DNA from 4 places in the Streptomyces sp. NPDC090022 genome. Region 1 is predicted to be linked to each of the others. Evidence: riboswitches for the same ligand, from Rfam matches in the RefSeq annotation. Region 1 holds a riboswitch; each other region holds the start of a gene.
The links. Region 1 has a riboswitch for cobalamin ahead of metE (5-methyltetrahydropteroyltriglutamate--homocysteine S-methyltransferase). Riboswitches for the same ligand answer to the same signal wherever they lie in the genome.

Region 1 (4,062 bases):
CTCATCGGACTCGACACGGTCGCCGCCATCGCGCAGTCGCTCTACGACGAGTTCAAGGATCCCCACTACGCCCCGCCCCCACTGCTGTCACGGATGGTGCAGGCGGGGCGGCTGGGCCGGAAGACCGGCCGGGGATTCCACACCTACGACCGGGGCCGCTGAGGGACGCGGTGCGGGCGCCGGGCTGAGGGGCCCGGCGGTGCGTGACGGGCGGGGTGCGGCGGAGTGGTGTCCGCCGCACCCCCTCGTGGCGTCAGCCGTTGTCGGCCGCCAGTTCCGCGCGGACGGCGCGGGCGGCGGAGACGAGGTTCTCCAGGGAGGCGCGGGTCTCGGGCCAGCCGCGGGTCTTCAGGCCGCAGTCGGGGTTGACCCACAGCCGCTCGGCCGGGATGGCCTCCAGGCCCTTGCGCAGCAGCGCGGCGGCCTCGTCGGTGCTCGGGACGCGCGGCGAGTGGATGTCCCAGACGCCCGGGCCGGCCTCGCGCGGGTAGCCGTGCTCGGCCAGCTCACCGGCGACCTGCATGTGGGAGCGGGTGGCTTCCAGGCTGATGACGTCGGCGTCGAGGTCGTCGATGGCCTGGACGATGTCGCCGAACTCGGCGTAGCACATGTGGGTGTGGATCTGGGTGTCCGGCCGGACGCCGCTGGTGCTGAGCCGGAAGGACTCGGTGGCCCAGGCCAGGTAGTCGGCGTGGTCGGCGGACCGCAGCGGCAGCGTCTCGCGCAGCGCCGGCTCGTCCACCTGGATGACCGACGTCCCCGCCGCCTCCAGGTCGTTGACCTCGTCGCGGAGGGCGAGGGCCACCTGCCGGGCGGTCTCTCCGAGCGGCTGGTCGTCGCGGACGAAGGACCAGGCGAGCATGGTGACGGGGCCGGTCAGCATGCCCTTGACCGGCTTTGCGGTCTGCGCCTGCGCGTAGGTGGTCCAGCGCACGGTCATCGGCTCGGGGCGGGAGATGTCACCGGCCAGGACCGGCGGGCGCACGTACCGGGTGCCGTAGGACTGGACCCAGCCGTGCTGCGTGGCGACGTATCCGGTCAGCTGCTCGGCGAAGTACTGGACCATGTCGTTGCGTTCGGGCTCGCCGTGCACGAGGACGTCGATCCCGGTCTTCTCCTGGAAGGAGATCACCTCACGGATCTCGTTCTCGATCCGCTCCTCGTAGCCGGCGGTGTCGATCCGGCCGGCCCGCAGGTCGGCGCGGGCCACGCGCAGCTCGTCGGTCTGCGGGAACGAGCCGATCGTGGTGGTCGGCAGCACGGGCAGACCCAGATGGGCGCGCTGGGCCGCGGCGCGCTCGGCATACGGCTGGGAGCGGCGGCCGTCGGTGTCGGTGATCGCGGCGGTGCGGGCCCGGACGGCGGGGTCGTGGGTGATGGCGGAGCTCGCGCGGGACGCCAGGTCGGCGCGGTTCGCGGCGAGTTCGGCGGCGATGGTGTCGGTGCCCTGGGCGAGGCCGCGGGCGAGGGTGGCGATCTCGGTGGTCTTCTGGCGGGCGAAGGCCAGCCAGCGCCGGATCTGCGGGTCGATGTCGCGTTCGGCGGCGGCGTCCAGCGGGACGTGCAGGAGCGAGCAGGACGCGGCGACATCGACCCGGTCGGCCAGCCCGAGGAGGGTGCCGAGCGTGGTCAGGGACTTCTGGTAGTCGTTGATCCAGATGTTGCGGCCGTTGACCACGCCCGCCACCAGCCGCTTGCCCGGCAGCCCGCCGACCGCGGCGAGGGCGTCCAGGTTCGCGGCCGCGGAGTCGGTGAAGTCCAGGGCCAGACCCTCGACGGGGGCGGCCGCGAGGACCTGGAGGGCGTCGCCGAGCCGGTCGAAGTAGGAGGCGACCAGCAGCTTCGGCCGGTCGGTGGCCGCTCCCAGCTCGCGGTAGGCGCGGGCGGCGGCGTTCAGTTCGGCCGGGGTGCGGTCCTGTACCAGGGCGGGCTCGTCGATCTGCACCCACTCGGCGCCGGCGGCCCGCAGGTCGGCCAGTACCTGGGTGTAGACGGGCAGCAGCCGGTCCAGCAGGGTCAGGGGCTCGAAGTCCGCGGCCACGCCCGGGGCGGGCTTGGCCAGCAGCAGGTAGGTGACCGGGCCGACGAGGACCGGGCGGGCGGTGTGCCCGAGCGCGAGCGCTTCTTTCAGCTCGGCGACCTGCTTGGTGGAGTCGGCGGTGAAGACGGTGTCGGGGCCGAGTTCGGGGACCAGGTAGTGGTAGTTGGTGTCGAACCACTTGGTCATCTCCAGCGGCGCCACGTCCTGGGTGCCGCGGGCCATCGCGAAGTAGCCGTCCAGGGCGTCGGCCTCGACCGCCGAGCGGTGGCGGGAGGGGACGGCGCCGACCATGATGCTGGTGTCCAGGACGTGGTCGTAGTACGAGAAGTCACCGGTCGGCACCTCGTGGATGCCGGCTTCGGCCAGCTGCTGCCAGGCTGTACGGCGCAGGTCGGCGGCGGTGGTCCGGAGGGCGTCGGCGGTGACGCGGCCCTTCCAGTAGCCCTCGATGGCCTTCTTCAGTTCGCGGTTCTGCCCCTGGCGGGGGTAGCCGTACACGGTGGCTCGTGCTGCCGCGGCTGCGGGCTTCGCTGTCACGGAACTCTCCTTCGCGAGATGTGTCCAGAAACGTCCCGGCAACGGGACGCGGACGCGAAGGGAACGACAGAACGCGCGGACCCCGCCGCGGGACGAATGCCCGCACGTGCCGCTCGCTGTGTACGCCGACCCGCCCACGAGGTCACCGGGATCTCCGTAACGCGGAAACGGTTCCGCGCACGGGCAACGGGCAGGTCTTCGGACTCGCGGGCACGCCGGCCTCTGCCGAGGCAGGCACCTACTGGCCGTCGCTTCCCAGGACCGTTGTCCGGTCCCAGTGCGTATGACGGCGGTCGTTCCCGCTCACCGCTGCGGGGCAGTCCCGGATTCCCACCGGGTTCCCTCTTACGACGCATCCCGCCTGGCGGACGGGGCGAACCAGCTGCCCCGCCAGCCTAGAGGGCCGGATCGCTCAGCGGCGAGCATGTGTCCAACATCCGGACTCCGCCGAGGGCGATCTCCCCGCCGGGAGCCCGACTTCATGTGCTGGAAGGGGCTGGGGCTCCGTCGTCGCTCGTGTCACTCCGGATCGTTCCGGATGCCTTCCCCTGCGCGACGCCCCCTACGGTGTCGACGGCGCCCGCCCGACCGACCAGCAGGGAGCCGGGGAGCATGATGCCGACGACCGCCGCCACGGACCGCCCGACCGCCGCCGTCCTCGGGCGGCAGGAGCGCGAGGTGCTCGCCGCGGTCGGGTGCGGCTTGCGGGACGACGAGATCGCCGCCGCCCTCGCCGTCCCGGAGGGCGTCGTGGCCGCGGACCTCGCGCGGATCCTCGTGAAGCTCGGTCTGCGCGACCGGGCCGCCGCCATCGTGCACGCCTTCGACTGCGGCCTGATCGTTCCCGGCCGCGGCCCCCGCACCCGGCCGGCGAGCCCGGCGGCGCCGGCCGGCCCGAGGGTACGGATCTCGCTGCTCGGGCCCCTGCGGGCCTCGCGGGACGGGCGCCCCCTGGAGCTCGGGCACCTCCGGCAGCAAGCCGTGCTCGCGGCGCTGGCGTTCAGCACGGGCCGGACGCTCAGCCGGCGGGAACTCCTCGACGACGTCTGGGGGATGGAACCGCCGGTCACCAACGTGATCCCGGTCTACGTCTACCGACTGCGCAAGGCCCTCCGCCTCGGGGACGACCCGGACTCCGTCATCGAGCACGCCCGCTGTGGCTACCGGCTGGTCTCCGACGCCGTCGACGTCGACGTGGCCCACATGGAGGAACTCGTCACCGGTGTCGCGGCGGCCGAGCGCGCGGGCGAGCGGGCCGAGGCGGTCCGCCTGTGCGCCCAGGCGCTGGCGCTGTTCCGCGGCGAACCCCTGGCCGGCGTGCCCGGGCCGCTCGCCGAACTGGAGCGGCTGAGGCTGACCGAGCGCCGGATCGCCATCGCCCGGCGAAAGGCGGAGGGGCAACTGCGGCTCGGCCGGGGCGCGGACGCGATCGCCGAGCTGTTCCCGCTGACCGCGGCGCACCCCCTGGACGAGCAGCTGGCGGC
Region 2 (4,062 bases), on a different contig from region 1:
ACCCCGAGCTCGCGGACTCCTTCGCCCGCATCGCCGACCAGGCGTACGGAGAGGAGGAGGCCTTCCGGGCCACCCTCAAGCAGGGCACCACGGTTCTGGACACGGCGGTCGCGCAGGTGACGTCCGAAGGCGGCCGGTCGCTGCGGGGCGCCCAGGCGTTCATGCTGCACGACACGTACGGCTTCCCGATCGACCTGACCCTGGAGATGGCCGCGGAGCAGGGCGTGGAGGTCGACCGTGAGGGCTTCACGGCGCTGATGAACGCCCAGCGTGAGCGGGCCCGAGCCGACGCCCGCGCCCGCAAGTCCGGCGGCTCCCTGGACACCTCGGCCCTCCGCTCCGTCCTGGACGAGCACGGACCGACCGACTGGCGGGCCTGGGAGACCCTGACCACCGAGTCCCGCGTACTGGCCCTGCTCGGCACCTCCGGCCCGGTCCCGGTCGCGGCCGCCGGCGACCTCGTCACCGTCGTCCTGGACCGCTCCCCGTTCTACGCCGAGTCCGGCGGCCAGGACAGCGACGCGGGCCGCCTGTCGGGCGCCTCCGTCGAGGCCGAGGTCCTCGACGTCCAGCGGCCCCTGCCGGGCCTGGTCGTCCACCAGGTACGGATCACCGCCGGCGAGCTCGCGCCCGACGACGCCGTGCACGCCGCCGTCGACGCCGAGTGGCGCCTCGGCGCACGGCAGGCCCACTCGGGCACCCACGTCCTGCACGCGGCCCTGCGCGAGGTCCTCGGCCCCACCGCCCTGCAGTCCGGCTCGTACAACCGGCCCGGCTACCTCCGCCTGGACTTCCCCTGGCGCGGAGCCCTCTCCCCGGCCGTCCGCAGCGAGGTCGAAGAGGCCGCCAACCGCGCCCTGCGCCGCGACCTGCCCGTCGGAGTGCAGTGGATGACGCTGCCCGAGGCCAAGGAACTCGGGGCGCTCGCCCTGTTCGACGAGACGTACGGGGAGAAGGTCCGCGTCGTCGAGATCGGCGGGGCCTGGTCGCGCGAGCTGTGCGGCGGCACCCACGTCGAGCACGCCTCCCAGATCGGCACCGTGGCCCTGACCTCCGAGGGCTCGGTCGGCGCCGGCATGCGCCGCCTGGAGGCCGCGGTCGGCGTCGAGGGCTTCTCCTACCTGGCCCGCGAACGCGACCTCGTCGCCCGGATCGCCGAACAGCTGGGCGCCCCGCGCGCCGAGCTGCCCGATAGGATCGCCGGCCTGCTGGAGCGGCTCAAGACGGCGGACCGGGAGAACGCCCGCCTCGAGCAGCAGGCCACCACCGCCCGCGCGAACGAACTCGCCGCCACCGCCGCCCATGCCAACGGGGTCCAGGTTGTCACCGCCACGACGGACGAGGACACCAACGACGCCCGAGCGCTCGCAGCGGCCGTACGCGACCGCCTTCCCGCCGGTACGCCGGGCGTTGTCGCCATCGCCGCGGGCACGGGGCTGGTCACCGCCGTCAACACTGCGGCCCGCGACACAGGGCTGAACGCCTCCGTACTGGTCCAGCAGCTCCTCGGCGGGCGTGGCGGCGGCTCTGCGGAGCTCGCCCAGGGCGGCGGCCTGCCCGGTCCCGAAGGCACTTGGCCGGTACGGGTGCGGCCCGTACGATTCCACTGCCCGGCTCCGGCCGGTGACAACTTCATGGCTGTGCGATGGGGGAAGCCGGTGGGAATCCGGCGCTGACCTGCAACCGTGTGCGGCGCGTCGACCAGCGCCGCGAGTCGGGATGCCCGCCGCGCGGCAGCATCCGCTTCCACTGTCACGGTCTGCAGAGCGAAGCCCGGTACCGCCGGAACACCACGCCAGTGCGCTCGAGCGCCTGCCCGGGGTGGGCCGCGCCGGTCGAGGGGCCTCATCGGCCGACCCGACCGGTCAGAAAGGCCCCCCATGCTCCTGAGCCCCACCCGTCGCGCCGCCGTCACCACGGCCGCCCTGGGACTCGCCCTCACGGGCTTCACGGTCGCGCCCGCCGTCGCCCACGCCAAGCCCGTGAACACCAACGCCGCCGTCAAGGTCACCCTCACCGTGCAGGGCCCTGACGGCCTGCTGTTCAAGGGCAAGGTCAAGACCAAGGGCCACGACGTGACCACCGCCACCGGCGGCACCCACAAGTGCGACGGGACCAACGGCGGGGCGAACCCGAGCAGGGTTCCGACCCCGACCGCCGCCCTGGACGACGCGGCGAAGAACCACTACTTCGGCTGGGACGGCACCTGGTACGCCTCCTTCGACGACTTCTCCGTCGACACCATCAAGGGCGTCAGCGGCGGCGGTTCGGCGTACTGGAACATATCCGTCAACGGCACGCCCACCCCGGTCGGCGGCTGCCAGTTCAAGCTGAACGCCGGCGACCAGGTGTCGTTCGTCTGGACGTCCTTCTGAGCCCAGCCGGCCCAGGCCAAGGCCCAGCCGGCGGGCCGGGGCGCGCTGGTGCGGGCCCCGGGCCCGCCGGGTGCCTCAGGCGCCCCAGCACGGCGCCACGGTGTCGCCGGCGTCGGTCACCTCGTCGGCTCCGTTGCACAGCAGGGCGCGCAACCGTGCGCCCCCTCTGGTATCGACGCCCCTATTGCAGGCAAGTCGCAACTGCTGAGAGGTTGCACAGCGATGCGGAGCGGCTGAAACCCGCCCCTCCGCTGACGAGCGGACCTCCCCATGCCCGCATGCGACTGTGGCGAGAGGAACCATCTGATGAGGAAGATGCGCCGGTACACGCTGGTGTCCGTGGTCGCGGCAGTGTTCCTTGCCGCCGGCTGTGGGGGAGCACCCCGTGTCGACACGTCGGCCGCAAAGGCACCCGCAGCCGCGGGGTTTCCGGTCACGATCTCCAACTGCGGTGTGGAGACGACGTACCAGCGGCCGCCGCGGCGCGCGGTGTCGCTGAACCAGCACGCGACCGAGGTGATGCTGGCGCTCGGGCTGGAGAAGTCGATGGTGGCCACGGGGTACCTCGACGACAGGGTGCTCCCCGAGTACCAGGCCGCCTACGACCGGATCAAGGTCGTCTCGAAGGAGTACCCCTCCGCGGAGGCGCTGCTGGCCGTCGAACCCGACCTGGTCTACGGGGGGTTCGCGACCACCTTCGACGAGAAGGAGGGGCGCGGCCGCGCCGCCCTGGTCAAGGCCGGAGTCCACACCCATCTCAACATCGAGGAGTGCCCCGAAGGCCCGGTGACGATGGAGATGATGGACGAGGAGATACGCACGGTCGCGAAGATCTTCGGCGTCCCGGACCGCGCCGAGGAGGTGGTGAAGAAGCTGCACGGCACCCTGGACTCGGTCGGGGGCCGACTGGGCGGAGTGCCGGCGACGAAGGTGTTCGTCTACGACAGCGGCGACAAGACGGCCTTCACCGCGGGCGGCCGGGGCATCGGCAACGAGGTCATCAAGAGGGCCGGCGGGGAGAACCTCTTCGCGGACGTGCCCAAGGCGTTCGGTGACGTGTCGTTCGAGCAGGTCGCCGAGCGGGCCCCGGAGGTCGTCGTCATCTACGACTACGGCGACCAGCCGGTCGAGGACAAGAAGAAGTTCCTGCTCGCCAACCCCGCGCTCAAGGACGTACCGGCGATCAAGGAGCAGCGGTTCGCGGTGCTGCCCCTGTCGTCGGTGGTGCTGGGGGTACGGGTGCCCGGTGCGGTGGAGTCGCTGGCGCGGCAGATCCATCCGGACCGCTTCCGGTGAGGGGGCTGCGGGAGCAGGCGCCGGGAGCGCCCGGCATAGCGCCGCGGGCCCCTGGAGGCCTGGCCGCCGGGCGCGCAGGGCCCCGGTGGCGCGGCCTCCCGTACGTGCTCGTGCTCGCACTCCTGGCCGTGCTCGTGCTCCTGGTGGCGACGGCAGGGATCACCGCCGGCTCCATCAGCATTCCCGCCGACCAGGTCTGGGGGATCCTCCTGCACCGCATCCACCCGGCCCTCCACGAGCCCGACTGGACGCCGGTCCGGGAGACGGTCGTCATCGACGTGCGGCTGCCCCGGGTGCTCCTGGCCGGGGTGGTGGGGGCCGGGCTGTCGGTGGCGGGGATGGCGCTGCAGGCACTGGTCCGCAATCCGCTGGCCGACCCGATGCTGCTCGG
Region 3 (4,062 bases), on a different contig from region 1:
CTCGGTCAGCACCTCCCAGGGCGTGCCGTGGGCGGCGATCCGGCCCTGGTGCAGCACGTAGAGCCGGTCGCAGAAGGAGGCGGCCAGATTGAGGTCGTGCAGCACCAGCAGGCCGGTGGCGGGCAGGGAGCGGACCAGGGCCAGGATCTCCAGCTGGTAGCGGATGTCCAGGTGGTTCGTCGGCTCGTCCAGGGCCAGCAGGCCCGGGTCCTGGACCAGGGCCCGGGCCACCAGGGCCCGTTGCCGCTCGCCGCCGGAGAGCGCGTCGAAACGCCTCCCGTCCAGGTGGTCGGCGCCGACCGTCCGCAGGGCCTCGGCGACGCGTACGCCGTCGTCCCTGCCGTCCGTCTCCCAGAACCGTTTGTGCGGGCTGCGGCCCATCGCGACGACCTCTCGGACCGTCAGCCCGAGGGTGCCGCCGGCGTCCTGCGGGACGACCGCCACCCGCCGGGCCCGCTCCTTGACGGTGAGCGCGGCGGCGTCCGCTCCGTCCAGCAGCACCCGGCCGGACGTGGGCCGCAGGGCGCCGTAGACACAGCGCAGGAGTGTGGTCTTGCCGCTGCCGTTGGGGCCGACCACGCCGACCGTCTCGCCGGGGCGTGCGGCGAGGTCGGCGCCGTGCAGCAGGGTGTGGCCGTCCGTCTCGTACCGGACGGCGTCCAGGCGCAGTTCCACGGGTTTCATCCGGTGATCCCCTCCACCCGGGTGGACCGCCGCAGCAGCCACAGGAAGAACGGTCCGCCGGCCAGCGCGGTGACCACCCCGACGGGTATCTCCTCGGGGGCGGCGGCGGTACGGGCGACCAGGTCGGCCAGGGTCAGGAACACCGCACCGCCGAGCGCGGCCACCGGCAGCAGCGCCCGGTGCCCGGCGCCGACCAGCATGCGCGCGGCGTGCGGAATCATCAGGCCCACGAAGCCGATCGCCCCGCTGTAGGCCACCAGCACCCCGATGACCAGCGAGGTGAGGACGAACACGGCGGCCCGGAAGCGCCCGGTGTCCAGGCCCAGGGTCCGCGCACCCTCCTCGCCGGCCAGCAGCAGGTCCAGCGGCCGGGCGAGCGCGAGCAGCAGGCCGGTGCCGAAGGCCAGGGCGGCGGCGGGCAGGGCCAGTTCGTCCCAGCGGGCCCCGCCGAGTCCGCCCAGCGTCCAGAACAGCACCGACCGGACCTGGTCGGCCTCGGCGGCGAGCACCAGCACCAGGCTGGTCAGGGCCGACAGGATGTACTGGACGGCGACCCCGGCCAGGATCAGTCGGCCGGTGGTCATGGTGCCGCCGCGCCGGGCCATCGCGTACACGGCGACGAGCGCGCCCATCGCCCCGGCGAACGCGGCGAACGGCAGACTCAGGCTGGTGGCCACGCCCGCGCCGACGCCGAGCACGAGGACCAGGACCGCCCCGGCGGAGGCCCCCGAGGAGGCGCCGAGCAGGAACGGGTCGGCGAGCTGGTTGCGTACGAGGGCCTGCAGTACGGTGCCGGACACCGCGAGCCCGGCGCCGACGACGGCCCCGAGCAGGACGCGTGGCATCCGCACGTCCCACACGATGGAGGCGAAGGCTCCGGTGCGTTCCCCGCCGAGCACGATGTCGAGCACCCGGCCGGGAGCGATCCGGACCGGCCCGAGGGCCAGCCCGGCCACGGCGGAGGCGGCGAGCGCGGCCGTGAGCAGGACGAGCACGAGGGCGAGGGGGGTGCGCGCCCTCACGCGGCGTCGGGGTGCAGGCCGCCGGCCAGGGACTCGACGGCGTCGGCGACGCGGACGCCGAGGACGGCCGAGGACAGCGGCAGTACCACGAACTTCTTGTCACGGATCGCGGGAACCTGCGCGAGGGCCGGGTCGTTCAGCAGGCGCTGCTTCTTGGCCTCGACGCTCGTGCCGCCGTAGTCGTAGATGAGGACGACCTCGGGCTTGCGTGCGATGACCTGCTCCCAGGACACGTCGCCGAAGGTGTCCTTGAGGTCGGCGAACACGTTCGTGCCGCCGGCCAGGGAGACGATCTCGTTGCCGATGCCCTGGCCGCCGGAGGTGGAGGCGGCGCCCTCGCCGGAGTCGTACACGAAGACGGCGGGCCGGGGCTTGTCCTTGACCCGGGCGGTGACGGCGTCGATGCGGCGCTGTTCGTCCTCGATCAGGCGGGCGCCGCGCTCGGGGACGCCGAAGGTGCGGGCGACCTCGGTGATCTCGGTCTTGAGCTGGGCGAGTCCTACGGGTCCGTCGGTGCAGTACTCCACGTTCAGGCGGGTGTTGATCCCGCTCTTCTGCAGGCCCTCGCGGTCGCGGCCCTGTGCCTTGTCGAACGCGCTGCGGTAGCCGCCGTAGACGAAGTCGGGCTCGGCGCCCAGCAGCAGCTCCTTCGAGGGGTACTCCTTCGCGAGCACCTTGATCTTCCCGTAGGCGCCCTGGTAGCGGGGCAGGACCGCGTCGTCGAGGTAGGCGGTGGCGGCGATGCGGTCCTCGAGGCCGAGGGCGAGGAGGAGTTCGGTGGCGTGCTGGTTCATGGTGACGGTACGTCGGGGCGGGGCCGTGAAGGTCGTGCTCACGCCGCAGTTGGTGACGGTGTACGGGAATCCGTCCGCCGGGGCCGCCGGGGCCGCCGAGGCGGGGCCGTCGCCGGCGGGGGCTCCCGCGCACGCGGTCAGGGGTATCAGGAGCGCGAGGGGCGCGAGCGTACGCAGTGCGGCACGGCGGGCGCGGGCGCGGGACAGCGGCATGGCGAAGCCTCTCCGGGGGATCCTCGTCCCCTGGTCGACGTGAGGAGGCGGTGCGTCAGTGTCTGACTCCCGGAACCCGTCGGGATCCGGTCACAGTGGCGGGACCGCACCGGAATCGCACCGGTTTCCTGTCCTGCACCGCCTGGGGTGACGCAGCCCAGTCTGCCAGACGCCTCCGCGGGCCCGGCGGCCCTCTTGACCCAGCTGGTCCAGACCAATAGTTTCCGGGGTGCACAGCGCACGTCCATTGCCCGCATCCGCAAAGGAAGCCCATGCGCCGCAGCATGCTCGGCAGGCTGGCCGTCGCCGCCGCCTGCTCCTTCTCCCTGCTGGCCGCGTTCGCGCCCGCCGCCGGCGCCGCCGCCGACAGCGGCCCCGACCGGGACCGCGACCACGGCCGCTCGTACAAGCGCGTCGGATACTTCACCCAATGGGGCGTCTACGGACGGGACTTCCAGGTCCAGGACCTCGACACCAACGGCACCGCCGGCAAGCTCACCCACATCAACTACGCCTTCGGGAACGTCGGCCCGGACGGCAGGTGCTTCACCGGCAACGTGCCGGGCGAGGCCGACGCCTGGGCCGACTACGTCCGTCCGCTGGCCGCGGCCGACTCCGTCGACGGAGTGGCCGACGACGCCCAGCAGCCGCTCGCCGGGAACTTCAACCAGCTGCGTGAGCTCAAGGCCAAGCACCCTGGTCTGAAGGTGCTCATCTCGCTGGGCGGCTGGAGCTGGTCCACCCACTTCTCGGACGCCGCCCGCACCCCCGCCTCGCGCAAGGCGTTCGTCTCGTCCTGCATCGACCTGTACATCAAGGGCAACCTGCCGCAGGACGGCGCCCGGGGCGGCGCGGGCGCGGCCGCCGGGCTCTTCGACGGCATCGACCTCGACTGGGAGTGGCCGGGGTCGGCCGGGGACACGGACACCACGTACCGGCCGGAGGACAAGCGGAACTTCACCGAGCTGGTACGGGAGTTCCGCACCCAGCTGGATGCGTACGGACGCGCCCAGAAGCGGAGGTACGAGCTGAGCGCCTTCGTGCCGACCGCCCCCGCCAAGATCGACGCGGGCTTCGAGGTCCGCCGGATCATGCGCGACCTGGACTTCGTCACGCTCCAGGGGTACGACTTCCACGTCTCCGGGGAGCCGAGGACCGCCCAGCAGTCCGCCCTGTACGCCCGGGACGACTTCAGCGTGGACGGCACCGTCGAGGCCTGGCAGCGGCGGGGCGCGCCCGCGCACAAGCTGGTGATGGGCATGCCCTTCTACGGGCAGGGCTGGACCGGGGTCAGCGGCGGCGGGGACGGCATGGGGCAGCCCGCGACCGGCCCCGCGCCGGCCACCTGG
Region 4 (4,062 bases), on a different contig from region 1:
AGTACGTACGTCGTGGCCACCACCGCGCTCAGCAGCGCCCCCGACGCGGCCAGGAACCGCCACGACAGGGTGGCCGGCGGCACCAGGACGCGCAGCGTCCCGTCGTACCCCCGGCCCGCCAGCCCGTCCTGGAGCCGCGCGGCGCGGTCGAAGGCCCGGACGAAGGAGGTCGCCGCCAGCCCGGCCAGCGAACGCCACACCGCCGCCCGGTGGGTGAGCCCCAGCCGGGCGGCCTGCGCCCGGCGCACCTTGGCCAGCGAGTCCAGGAGCAGGAACGCGATCCGGTACATCACCAGCGCCACGTCCACGACCGGCGCCGGCACCCCCGCCCGTACCAGCCGCGGCAGCACGTCCGACACCGGTGTGGTGAAGGCGAACAGCAGCACGCCGAGCGAGGCCGCCGAGGTGCGCAGCAGCAACTCCGCGGCCTGCCGCGGCCCGTCCGGGGCCAGCGCGACCCAGCCCGCCGGGCCGCCCACCGCGAACAGCAGCGGCACGGCGCCGGTGCAGCAGAAGCCCAGCGGGATGCGGAAGGCCCGCCACAGCTGCCGCCGGCCCACCCCCGCCGGGCCCAGCAGCACCGCCAGGGTGGCCGCCCCCACCAGCGGGGCGCCCGGCCACGGCGGCAGGCAGACGGCCGTCACCGTCAGACCCAGCCCCAGCAGGGCCTTCTCCAACGGGTGACGGCCCCGCCAGCGGCTGCTGTGCGCGGCCGCGTCGATGGGAAGCACGGGCTCAGGACTCCGCGGACCCGGCCGCCGCGCTCACGGCGGCGCCCTCCCCGGCGCTCTGCCCGGCGCCCGCCGTCCCCGCCGTACCCGTACCGGCCGCCTCCGCCTCCGCCGCGCCCTGGCGGCGGCCCTTGCGCAGCCCGAAGTAGTACGCGAGCACGCCCGCGCCGATCGCCGCCTGGAGGGCGAACAGCGCCGACTCGATCTCCCCGGACGGGGGTTCGTACAGCGGGGAGAACCACGGCTCGTAATCCGGCTTCAGCTCGGTGATCGCCGCCTCCGCCTGCGCGTCCGCGCCCGCGAACGGCTCCTCCTTGCCCTCGCCCAGCCCCAGCGCGAGCGGGAGCACGGCCAGCGCCGCCACCAGGAGCAGCAGCAGGGTGTTGATCTTCGCGTTCCTCGACATCAGACCGCCGCCTCCTGCTTCGTCTTCGACCCGGTGATCTTCGCGACGCCCAGCCGGATCAGGTCCGCCTTGCTCGACCGCATCAGCAGCCGCATCACCAGCACCGTCAGCAGGCCCTCGCTGACCGCCAGCGGGATCTGCGTCACCGCGAAGATCCCCCCGAACTTCGCGAGCGCGCCCGCGAAACCGGAGCCCGGGTCGGGGAAGGCCAGCGCCAGCTGCACGCTGGTGACGCAGTAGGTGACCAGGTCGGCGACGAACGCGCCGAAGAAGACGGTGACCATGAGCGGGACACCGGACCTGCGCAGCAGCCGGTAGACCGCGTACCCCGCCCACGGGCCGGCGATCGCCATCGAGAAGACGTTCGCGCCGAGCGTCGTCAGGCCGCCGTGCGCCAGCAGCAGCGCCTGGAAGAGCAGGGTGATCGTCCCGAGCACCGCCATGACCGGTGGCCGGAAGAGGATCGCGCCGAGCCCCGTCCCGGTCGGGTGCGAGCAACTGCCCGTGACCGACGGGATCTTCAGGGCGGACAGGACGAAAGTGAACGCTCCGGACGCACCGAGCAGCAGGGTGCTCTCCGGGTTCGCCTTCACCTCACGGCTCAGCGCGCGGACGCCGTGGACGACGAAGGGAGCGGACGCGGCGCCCCAGGCGGCCGCGTGCAAAGGGGGCAGGAACCCCTCGGCTATATGCATGAGTGGGAGACCTCTCCAGCACCTCGTGGATGGACAACGCACCCTGGCCGGTCTCCTGGCTCACGGGTTGATGCCCTGGCCCCGCCTTCCCAGGCGGTGCGGATCATCCCGCCGCCGCCCAGTGGCTTCCCGCTGGGGGTCCCCTGCCGCGGGCAGGGGGAGGAGCCGGACTTCCCGATCACAGTGGCGAGGGCCGCACCGGTCTTCCACCGGTTTCCCGAACACCAAGGCTCGATGACCCTACGGCACGGACGGCACGGCGGCCAGCGCCGCCCGGAGCTGCTCGAGCAACGGCCGTGCGTTCATCCGGCGGCAGCCCTCCTGGGCCTCCTCCAGCAGGGCCCGGGCGGCGGCCGTCTCGCCCGCCGCGAGCAGCGCCCGGGCCAGCGGCGGTACGGCGAGGGCGTGCACCAGGGTCTGCCCGGAGCGCCGGCCCAGTTCGTCCGCGGCCCGCAACTGCCGCAGCGCCTGCGCCGTGTCGCCCCGCTCCAGGGCGATCCGGCCGAGCCCGATCCGGGCCGCCGACTGCCCGGCGAGGTCGCCGGAGCCCTCCGTATGGGCCAGCACCTCCCGGAAACCGGCCGCCGCCTCCGCCAGCCGGCCCCGTACGAGCTGCGCGTCGGCGACCCAGCGCAGCATGCACATCCGGGGCCAGGCGGCGCCGCCGCGCACCGCGACGGCCAGGGCCTCGCGCAGCACGTCGAGGGCGCCGGCGCTGTCGCCCCCGGCGAGCAGCACCTGGCCGATCCCGCGCAGCGCGTGCGCCTGCCCGTACCGGTCGCCGGCCGCCTCGAAGACGGGGGCGATCCTCCGGCAGCGCTCCAGCGCCTCGGGGAGCCGGCCCTGCACCCGGTCCAGGTACGCCAGCACCCAGCCCGCGTACGCCGCCCCGTGCGCGTCCCCCAGCTCCTCGAACAGTCGCTCCCCGGCCGCGACCGTCTCGCGCGCCGGCCCCCACTCCACCCGGCAGGCCCGCAGCCGGCCCAGCCCCACCAGCATCAGGGCCTGACCGGTCCGGTCACCGGCCGCCCGCGCGGCCGCGAGCGCGCTCTCCTGCACGGTCTGCCACCCCGTCAGATCGCTGCGCAGGTCGAAGAGGTACTCCCCGGCGGCGGCCAGCTCCCGGCAGGCGTACGGATCGACGGCGGCCGCCTGCCGTACGGTCGCCACCAGCGCCTCCCGCTCGGCCCCCAGCCAGCGCACCGGCTCCGCCCGGACCAGCGCCAGCACGCCCGGCTCGGGCTCCCACCCGGCGGCCCGACCCGGCCGTGGCGCCGCCGCCGGGGCCCCGCGGCCCAGGCCCGGGTAGTCCAGCCCCTGGTGGGCCCGGCGGCCCGCGCGGACCAGGGCGACCCAGCAGCCGAGCGCCCGGCGCAGCGCCGCGTCCGCCGGTCCGGGGGCGGCCAGTTCGCGGCCGAAGGCGCGGACCAGGTCGTGCAGGCGGTAGCGCAGCTGCCCGGCCTCGTCCCGCCCGGCGACCTCCAGCAGATGGGCGCCGACCAGGGCGTCCAGGGCCTCCTCGGCGCGCTCCGGGGGCCGGTCGAGGAGGGCGGCGGCGACCCAGCCGGCACAGTCCGGCGCGTCCAGCACGGCCAGCGCGCGCAGCAGGGCGCGGGCCTCGGCGGGCAGCGCCCGGTAGCTCAGCCGCAGCCCGGCCCGGACGTCGCCCCCGTGGTGCGCGAGCTCGTCCAGCCGCCCGCGCTCGTCGCGCAGCCGCGCCGCCAGGCGCGCCAGTTCGCGGTGCGGGGCGGCGGCGAGCCGGGCGGCGACCACGCGCAGGGCCAGCGGCAGCCGGCCGCACAGCGCGACCAGTTCGCGCGCCGCCCCGGCCTCCCCGGCGACCCGCCCGTGCCCCACGACCCGGCCCAGCAGACCGAGGGCGTCGGCCTCGGCCAGCACCGGCAGGGTGAGCGCGAGGCGCCGGTCCAGCCCGGTCAGCCGGCGCCGGCTGGTGACCAGCACCGCGCAGCCCGAACCGGCGGGGCCGGGCAGCAGCGCCCGTACCTGCTCCTCCCCGGCGGCGTTGTCGAGGACGACCAGCACCCGCCGGCCGGCCAGCAGGCTCCGGTAGAGCGCGGCCCGCTCCCCGGCCGCGGCGGGCACGCAGGCCCCGTCCACGCCGAGCCCGCGCAGGAACCCGGCCAGCACCTCGGCGGGGTCGGCGGCCCCCTGGTCGGCCCCGCGCAGATCGACGAACAGCTGCCCGTCGGGGAAGTCCTCGCGCACGCTC

Region 2: it holds a riboswitch for cobalamin, as region 1 does, so the genes downstream of both, ACIPXB_RS01940 (DUF4430 domain-containing protein) here and metE (5-methyltetrahydropteroyltriglutamate--homocysteine S-methyltransferase) in region 1, are expected to answer to the same signal.
Region 3: it holds a riboswitch for cobalamin, as region 1 does, so the genes downstream of both, ACIPXB_RS02690 (ABC transporter substrate-binding protein) here and metE (5-methyltetrahydropteroyltriglutamate--homocysteine S-methyltransferase) in region 1, are expected to answer to the same signal.
Region 4: it holds a riboswitch for cobalamin, as region 1 does, so the genes downstream of both, ACIPXB_RS22690 (energy-coupling factor ABC transporter permease) here and metE (5-methyltetrahydropteroyltriglutamate--homocysteine S-methyltransferase) in region 1, are expected to answer to the same signal.

Annotation. Positions count from the first base shown of each region.
Region 1 covers NZ_JBIVFN010000025.1:79,535-83,596, forward strand. Annotated here, with positions in the region: gene ACIPXB_RS30775 (3-hydroxybutyryl-CoA dehydrogenase) at 1-162, shown strand, start outside; gene metE (5-methyltetrahydropteroyltriglutamate--homocysteine S-methyltransferase) at 254-2,578, opposite strand; cobalamin riboswitch at 2,771-2,926, opposite strand; gene ACIPXB_RS30785 (BTAD domain-containing putative transcriptional regulator) at 3,194-4,062, shown strand, end outside.
Region 2 covers NZ_JBIVFN010000001.1:420,355-424,416, forward strand. Annotated here, with positions in the region: partial or broken gene ACIPXB_RS01935 (alanine--tRNA ligase) at 1-1,556, shown strand, start outside; cobalamin riboswitch at 1,601-1,746, shown strand; gene ACIPXB_RS01940 (DUF4430 domain-containing protein) at 1,881-2,375, shown strand; gene ACIPXB_RS01945 (ABC transporter substrate-binding protein) at 2,682-3,671, shown strand; gene ACIPXB_RS01950 (FecCD family ABC transporter permease) at 3,731-4,062, shown strand, end outside.
Region 3 covers NZ_JBIVFN010000001.1:601,839-605,900, reverse strand. Annotated here, with positions in the region: gene ACIPXB_RS02700 (ABC transporter ATP-binding protein) at 1-684, opposite strand, end outside; gene ACIPXB_RS02695 (FecCD family ABC transporter permease) at 681-1,706, opposite strand; gene ACIPXB_RS02690 (ABC transporter substrate-binding protein) at 1,703-2,713, opposite strand; cobalamin riboswitch at 2,749-2,884, opposite strand; gene ACIPXB_RS02685 (glycoside hydrolase family 18 protein) at 2,986-4,062, shown strand, end outside.
Region 4 covers NZ_JBIVFN010000013.1:101,536-105,597, forward strand. Annotated here, with positions in the region: gene cbiQ (cobalt ECF transporter T component CbiQ) at 1-731, opposite strand, end outside; gene ACIPXB_RS22685 (energy-coupling factor ABC transporter substrate-binding protein) at 736-1,137, opposite strand; gene ACIPXB_RS22690 (energy-coupling factor ABC transporter permease) at 1,137-1,832, opposite strand; cobalamin riboswitch at 1,860-2,076, opposite strand; gene ACIPXB_RS22695 (AfsR/SARP family transcriptional regulator) at 2,073-4,062, opposite strand, start outside.